One region of the Streptomyces sp. NPDC025273 genome, then DNA from elsewhere that is predicted to be linked to it. Evidence: riboswitches for the same ligand, from Rfam matches in the RefSeq annotation. Region 1 holds a riboswitch; the other holds the start of a gene.

Region 1 (3,958 bases):
CGCATCATGCGGCCGTACAGGTCACGCGCGGGCATCGTTTTGCGGGCCAGGCCCGCGGCCTCCGCCTCGCGGTAGGCGGCGTCGAAGGCGTCACCCCACAGGTCGACCAGCCCGGGCACGTCGGCGGGCGAGAACAGCGACCACTCGGTGTCGGCGTCGACGCGGCGCATGAACTCGTCCGGGATCCAGTGCGCCAGGTTGAGGTTGTGCGTACGCCGCTGGTCCTCACCGGTGTTGTCGCGCAGCTCCAGGAACTCCTCGATGTCCGCGTGCCAGGTCTCCAGGTAGACGGCGGCGGCGCCCTTGCGCCGGCCGCCCTGGTTGACCGCGGCGACCGAGGCGTCGAGCGTCTTCAGGAACGGCACGATGCCGTTGGAGTGCCCGTTGGTGCCACGGATCAGCGAACCGCGCGCGCGGATGCGGGAGTACGAGAGGCCGATGCCGCCCGCGTGCTTGGAGAGGCGTGCCACCTGGTGGTAGCGGTCGTAGATCGAGTCGAGCTCGTCCAGCGGCGAGTCCAGCAGGTAGCAGGAGGACATCTGCGGGTGCCGGGTACCGGAGTTGAAGAGGGTGGGGGAGGAAGGGAGGTAGTCGAGCCGGCTCATCAGGCCGTACAACGCGGCCACTTCGTCCAGCGCGTGCCCGGAGGTGTCCTCGGCGAGCCCGGCGGCGACCCGCAGCATGAAGTGCTGCGGGGTCTCGATGACCTGGCGGGTGAGCGGGTGGCGCAGCAGATAGCGGCTGTACAGCGTCCGCAGGCCGAAGTAGCCGAAGCGGTCGTCGGCACGGTCGGCGAGCGCCTGCTCGACCAGCGCGTCGAGCGCCGCCGCGTGCAGCGTGACGAACTCGGCCGTGCGGTCGGCGATCAGGCCCTCGCGGTGACCGGTGGCGACCGAGGCGGAGAAGGAGACCGCGCCCTGGCCGGCCGCCTCGTCCCCGATCGAGCAGGTGAGGAGCCGGGCGGCGAGCCGGGAGTAGGCGGGGTCCTCGGAGATGAGTCCCGCGGCGGCCTCGGTGGCCAGCGTGCGCAGCTCCGCCTCGTCCGACCGGGCGCTGCGGCCGCGCAGCGCGGCGGCGGCGACCCGTCCGGGGTCGGTGTCGGGCAGATCGGCGGTGAGGTCGGTCAGGGTCCGCAGCAGTGCGGTCCCGGGCCCGTCGGGCGTGGACTCGGCTGAATCTACCGCTGAAACCGGATCGGCTGGCGCGATGGTCACGGGGGCTATCCCTCGCTCGGCTCGGGGCCGGCGGGAGCGGGGAAGCCGGGCAGGGCGGTGCCCGGGTGGGGGCAGCACGGCGCACGGCGTCCACCGGCCCTCCGCGAGGCCCGGACGTATGGCCTCCGGCTCGGTCGAGCCGGACGCGCTGTCGGCAGGTCTTCGGACTTCCGGGTGCGCAAAAGCGCACCGGTCATACCGTTGCGGGACAGTTCCGGATTCACACCGGATTCCCCTGCGGCGACAGCGAGCATGAGCATACATGTGGGGGCCGCCCTGCGAGACGGCCCCCACATGTTGTGTCGAACTGCGTCTGAGGTCCGGGCGAAACCGTCAGGAACGGGAAGGCGGTCGTGGCTTTTGGTCCCGCTCCGTGGCCCTGCGAGGCCTGGCGCCCCGGTGGATCCGGTACGGCGTGCCCGCCCCTGCCGTGCCCCTCGTGCTCCTCCACGACCGGGGGCGACCCCCCGTCACGGCCGCCCGGAACGCGACGGGCCGCCGCGCCCCGTGCGGGATGCGGCGGCCCGGACCGGAACCGTGTGCCGGGCGGGGTCAGTGGCCGCCCGGGGCGCCCACCGTGGCCGGCGGGAGCTTCTCCTGGACGCCGGGGTCGCCCACGTCCGCGGTGTAGTCGGACGGGGAGGTCTCGTCGACGCCCGCCGGGGCCTTCAGCGCGTTGAGGACGAAGGTGAGAACGACCACCACCACGACGTTCAGGACGAACGCGGTGAGACCGATGTAGCCGATCTCCCCGATGCCGGGGATCTCCTTCGAGGATCCGCCGAAGTGCTTCTGGGTGGGGCTCGCGACGCCGTACGCGGCCACCGTGCCGTACAGCATGCCGACCGCCCAGCCCGCGATCAGGGCCCAGCGGTGGAACCACCGGGTGAACAGGCCCCCGACCAGGGCCGGCATCGTCTGCAGGATCCAGATCCCGCCGAGCAGCTGGAAGTTGATCGCGACCGTCTTGTCCATGGTCAGGACGAAGGCGAGCGCTCCGACCTTGACCAGGAGGGAGACCATCTTGGAGACCTTGGTCTCCTGCGCGGGGGTGGCGCCGGGCCTGATGAAGTCCTTGTAGATGTTTCGGGTGAAGAGGTTCGCCGCCGCGATCGACATGATCGCGGCGGGCACCAGGGCGCCGATTCCGATGGCGGCGAAGGCCACACCGGCGAACCAGTCGGGGAACATGTTCTCGAACAGCTGCGGAATGGCCAACTGGCCGTTGTCCACCTTCACCCCGGCGGCGATCGCCATGAACCCGAGGAGGGCCAGCAGGCCCAGCATCAGTGAGTACAGCGGCAGGATCGTGGTGTTGCGCCGGATCACCTCACGGCTGCGGCTGGAGAGCGTCGCCGTGATCGAGTGCGGGTACATGAAGAGCGCCAGCGCCGAGCCCAGTGCCAGCGTGGCGTATCCCCAATGGCCCATGTCGCCGGGTACGAGCGCTCCGCGGGGTTTGCCCGTCGCCTCGTTCGTCTGCGCGAACGCCTCGCCCGCCTTGGCGAAGATGTCGTCGAATCCGCCGAGCTTGATCGGGATGTAGATGATCGCCACCGCGATGACCAGATAGATCAGACCGTCCTTGACGAACGCGATCAGCGCGGGTGCGCGCAGCCCCGACGAATACGTGTACGCGGCGAGTACGGCGAACGCGATCAGCAGCGGCAGGTCCTTGACGAACCAGTGCGTGGTCTCGCCGCCGCCGACGCCCATGACGTCCAGCACGGCCTGGATGCCGACGAGCTGGAGCGCGATGTACGGCATCGTGGCGAGGATGCCGGTGAGGGCCACCGCCAGCGAGAGCCCCTTCGAGCCGAAGCGGCCGCGGACGAAGTCCGAGGTGGTGACGTACCCGTGCTTGTGCGAGACGGACCAGAGCCGCGGCAGGAAGGTGAAGATCAGCGGGTAGACGAGAATCGTGTACGGGACGGCGAAGAAGCCGGCCGCGCCCGCCGCGTAGATCGCCGCGGGGACCGCGACGAAGGTGTACGCCGTGTACAGGTCGCCGCCGAGCAGGAACCAGGTGACCCAGGTGCCGAACGACCGTCCGCCCAGGCCCCATTCATCCAGGCTGGCCTCGTTCTCGGCCTTGCGCCAGCGCGCGGCCATGAACCCGATGACCGTGACGGCCAGGAAGAAGAAGATGAACACGGCGAGTGCGACGCCGTTCACGCCGTCCTTCATGCTGACGCACCCCCCTTGCGGGCGCGCTGGTCACGCTGCCACAGCTTGTAAGCGATCATGGTGAGTGCGGTCGAGACGATCACCCAGAGCATTTGGTACCAGTAGAAGAACGGGATGCCGACGAAAGTCGGTTCCACCTTTGCGTACGAGCTCACCCAGAGCATCGCGACGAACGGCGCGATCAGGCAGAGTGCGATGACCACCCTCGCCGGTGTCACTGTCGGTGGTTTCACTTCGGTATCTTCTGACATGTGGCGACTCCGTCCCCTCGCTGATCACCTGGTGTAATGCGCAGGAAATCTAGGCGAGAGTTCCGGCCACCGTCACCCCCCGTCCGCATTGCGGTCCTGCAACGGTCCTGTGTTCGCCCGAAATGACTGATCCCCCTGCAATTGCAAGGGGATGGGTCATACGTGAGGGTCAGTCGGCCGGCCGTTTCAGGCGGGCCACGAACTTGTACCGGTCGCCCCGGTACACCGAGCGCACCCATTCCACCGGCTCTCCGTGGCCGTCGATCGAGTGCCGGGACAGCATGAGCATCGGCAGGCCCACGTCCG
Region 2 (3,958 bases), on a different contig from region 1:
ACGCGCCGGGCGACCGTGCGGCGGCCGGTGTCCGCGAGTGTGCGGCCGTCGAGGGTGACGACGCCCGCGCCCGGGGTGAGGACCCCGGCCATCACCCGCAGCAGGGTGGACTTGCCCGAGCCGTTCGGACCGAGGAGCCCGACCGTGGCACCGGGCGGCGGCGCGATGCTCACGCCGTCGAGGACGATCCGCCCGCCCGCCTCCCGGGTCACCCGCTCGGCCCGCAGACCGGTGTCCGTCATGTGCTCCTCCGCGTGCGGTACAGGACCAGGACGAAGGCGGGCACCCCGATCAGGGCGGTGAACACGCCGACCGGCACCTCCTGCGGGTCGAGAACGGTCCGGGCCAGGGTGTCGACCCAGACCAGGAACACCGCCCCGGCCAGCATGGTGACCGGGAGCAGCCGCCGGTGTCCCGAGCCGGTCAGCGCACGGGCGGCGTGCGGCAGGACGAGGCCGACGAAACCGATGGCGCCGGCCGAGCTGACGAGCGCCGCGGTCAGCAGCGCGGTCGTGCAGAGCAGCACGATCCGGGTGCGGGCGACATGGATGCCGAGGGCCGCCGCCGCGTCCTGGCCGAACGCGAACGCGTCGAGCGTACGGGCGTGTCCGAGGCAGATCAGCAGCGTCACGGCGAGCACCGCGGAGCACATCCACACATCGGTCCAGCCGACCCCGCTCAGGGAGCCCAGCAGCCAGAACAGCACGCCCCTGGTCTGTTCGGCGTCGGCGGCGGTCATCACGACGAAGGAGGTGAGCGCGGAGAACAGCTGCATGGCCGCGACGCCGGACAGGACGACCCGGTCGGTCGATCCGCCGAGCGTGTGGCTGAGCAGCAGCACGAGGGCGAACGAGCACAGCGCACCGACGAAGGCCCCGGTGGAGATCGACACCGCTCCCCCGCCGACCCCGAGGACGACGACCACGACCGCCCCGGTGGACGCCCCGGAGGACACTCCGAGGACGAACGGGTCGGCGAGCGGGTTGCGCAGCAGGGACTGCATCACGGTGCCGCACACCGCGAGTCCCGCCCCGCACACCGCGGCGAGCAGGGTGCGGGGCATACGCAGGTTCCAGATGATGCCGTCCCGGATCGGGGTGAGCCGGGTGTCGCCCAGGCCGAGGTGGGAGGCCACCGCGGACCAGACGTCGGGGACGGAGATGCGGGCGGGCCCGATCGTGACGGCGACCGCGACGGACAGGAGCAGGAGGGCGACGCCTCCGCTCCACAGGAGGCCGTCACGCAGGACGCGCGCACCGGCCGCGGGCGTCCTCACCGGGCCTGCGTCCACGGCCGGTTCGGTGACGGCCGCTCCGCGCGTGACCGTCACCCCGCGAGCCCGAACGAGCGCAGCCCTGCGGCGACGCGCTCCACGCCCTCGACGGTGCGGATGGTCGGGTTCATCGCCTGGCCGCTGAGGAGGACGTAGCGCTTGTGCCGGACCGCGTCCATGTTCTTCGTGGCGGGGTTGGTCTCCAGGAACTCGATCTTCTTCCCGGCGCTCTCGGCGGTCTGCGACCTGCGGGTCAGGTCACCGATGACGAGGACGTCGGGGTTGCGGTCGGCGACGGTCTCCCAGTTGATCTGAGGCCATTCCTCGTGGGTGTCGTCGAAGACGTTCTTCGCACCGACTTCCTCGGTGATGATGCCGGGCGCTCCGCAGCAGCCGGCCAGGTAGGGGGCCTCGGCGTTCGCGAACCAGTAGAGCAGGGTGGTGTCGGAGGCGTCGATGTCCGCGGTCGCCGTACCGATCCGCTTCCGGAGATCGGCGACGAGCGCGTCGCCCCGCTCCTGTACGCCGAACACCTGCGCCAGGTCGTGGACTTCGGCGTACACACTGTCCATGGTCAGGGATTTCGTGCGGGAGCCGTCGCCGCTGCCGGTGTTGTCCTTGGCCGTGCAGTCGGTGGGCGAGAGATAGGTCGGCACACCGAGCTTCTCGAACTGCTCGCGGGGCGCGACCCCGCCCTTGCCGAGCGTCGATTCGAACGAGGCGCTGACGAAGTCGGGTTCCTTGTCGAGGACCTTCTCCGACGAGGGCCGGTTCTCCGCGATGCGGGGTACCGCGGCGTCGGCCTTCTCCAGGCCCTTCATCACCGGGTCGGTCCAGGTCGCGGTACCCACGAGCCGGTCGGCGAGGCCCAGGGCGAACAGGATCTCCGTCGATCCCTGGTTCAGGGACACCGCGCGGCGCGGCGCGGCCTCGACCGTCACCGTGCGTCCGCAGTTCTCCAGCGTCACCGGGTATCCGGCGCCGCCGTCCTTCGCGGCCCCGCCGGAGGGGCTTCCGCTGCCGCCGCAGGCGCTCAGCAGGACAAGTCCCGCGGTGAGCATGGCGGTTCGGTGTACGGCACTGGGTATGGACGGCACGAGTTCCCTCTGCGTCTCTGGGCTCTTGCGCGAAGCCCGGTACGGAGTACCGCTCCCGGTACGGGAACGGGGTGCCAGCAGGTCTTCGGACTCGGGTTCGTCCGGACGGGACGCCTTCCCGGAGCACCCGAGGGTGTCCCAGTGGCCGTGGCCCCGCCCGTCCCCCTCACCGCTGCGCGTCAGCTCCGGATTCTCACCGGATTCCCTGACTCCACGTGGAGTGCGACTGGCGTCTGCAAGCTATCACGCGGCGGCACGGCCGCCTGCGTAGCGGTGGCCGGTGCGCAGGGGGGCGCCGGTGCTCCGGGAGGCGTGCGCGCACGTACGCTGCCGCACACCCCTCGCGCCTCCCCGCACACCGGCCGCCCGTCATGCCGTCAGGGCGTGCGGCGAACCGATTCGCCGCAGACGGCACGGGGTTTCGCACGGCCGCGGGCGAGCAGGGAGGACGTGCCCCAGTACGCCAGCAGCACGGCCCGCAGGCCGAGGATCTCCATCGTCTCGCGCACCCCCCGGCGGCCCGGGGCTGCGGTGCCGGCCCGCCGGCGAGCTGCCTGTGCGGCGCTCATGCCGGGCCCGCCGCCCCGGCGTGCCAGGGCCCCTCGGGGTCGTCGTACGCGTCGGCGTAGCCGGGTCCCGCGATCGGCCAGTCGGCGAGCAGCTCGGCGGGCAGCGCGAAGGAGTCGGCCAGTTCGCGGGCGTGCGCGGCGACGGCCGTGATGAGTTCCTCGGTGGCTCCCGGCAGCTCGTCGACCTGATCGGCGCTCAGGAGACCGGCGGCCAGCAGGTCGCCGCTGTTGCGGGCCACCCATTCGAGGGCGAACAGCCGCTCCAGCTCCGCCAGCCGCTCCCGGGCCGCCCCTCCGGGCAGCGCGGCCCGGGCCTGTGCGAAGGCCTCGGCTGCCTGCCGGTAGGCGTGGGCCTCGACTCCGCGCAGCGCGGGCCCGGAACCCGCGTTCCACCGGGCGAGCCTGTCGTCGTGGGATGCCGACAGCACCCGCTCCCTGGCCCGGCTGAACCAGATGTCCTCGACGGCCGCGAGGAGCCTGCCGAGGAAGTGTGGATCGGCCAGTTGACCGGGGGTGCGGTCGAGCGGGGTGTCCCCACCGCCGGGGCCGGCCGCGAGGAGCAGATCAGCGGCAGCCCTGCTGTACAGCGCGACGTTGTCGCCCTCCGCGGTGATGGCCCCTTCCACGCCGGTGACCAGTTCGGTCATGCCGTTGTTCTCCAGCAGGGCCTGTGCGCCGCAGCGTTCACGGCACTGGACGATGACGGCGCGTGCCCGCCAGGTGATCCATGCCTTCGCCACCGCGACGAGCCGCTCCGCCTCCGCCCGGTCCTCCTCGGTGCAGACCTCCCACCGGTCCAGCGCACGGCGGTGCAGCAGGCTCATGGCGAACACCGTCGCCATGGCCGAGGCGAGCGGCCCGTGATGGGTCCGGTGGGCGTTGACGGGGACCGCGCGGGTGCCCCTGGCACCGGAGATCATCCGGTGCCCGCCGTAGCGGACGGCGACCGCGAGTGTGGCCCGGGCGGAGCCGGCCGCGCAGGCGCTCATGGAGATCCGGCCGGGGACGACCCGGCCGAT

The links. Region 1 has a riboswitch for cobalamin ahead of AB0F38_RS05605 (ribonucleoside-diphosphate reductase subunit alpha). Riboswitches for the same ligand answer to the same signal wherever they lie in the genome.
Region 2: linked by a shared signal. The riboswitch ahead of AB0F38_RS07665 (ABC transporter substrate-binding protein) and the one ahead of AB0F38_RS05605 (ribonucleoside-diphosphate reductase subunit alpha) in region 1 are both predicted to bind cobalamin.

What each region holds. Positions count from the first base shown of each region.
Region 1 covers NZ_JBEZYP010000002.1:133,842-137,799, forward strand. The annotation lists gene AB0F38_RS05605 (ribonucleoside-diphosphate reductase subunit alpha) at 1-1,214, opposite strand, end outside; cobalamin riboswitch at 1,350-1,481, opposite strand; gene mctP (monocarboxylate uptake permease MctP) at 1,767-3,401, opposite strand; gene AB0F38_RS05615 (DUF3311 domain-containing protein) at 3,398-3,652, opposite strand; gene AB0F38_RS05620 (GntR family transcriptional regulator) at 3,822-3,958, opposite strand, start outside.
Region 2 covers NZ_JBEZYP010000003.1:107,833-111,790, forward strand. The annotation lists gene AB0F38_RS07655 (ABC transporter ATP-binding protein) at 1-242, opposite strand, end outside; gene AB0F38_RS07660 (iron chelate uptake ABC transporter family permease subunit) at 239-1,276, opposite strand; gene AB0F38_RS07665 (ABC transporter substrate-binding protein) at 1,327-2,334, opposite strand; cobalamin riboswitch at 2,429-2,616, opposite strand; gene AB0F38_RS07670 (hypothetical protein) at 2,748-2,939, opposite strand; gene AB0F38_RS07675 (acyl-CoA dehydrogenase) at 2,936-3,958, opposite strand, start outside.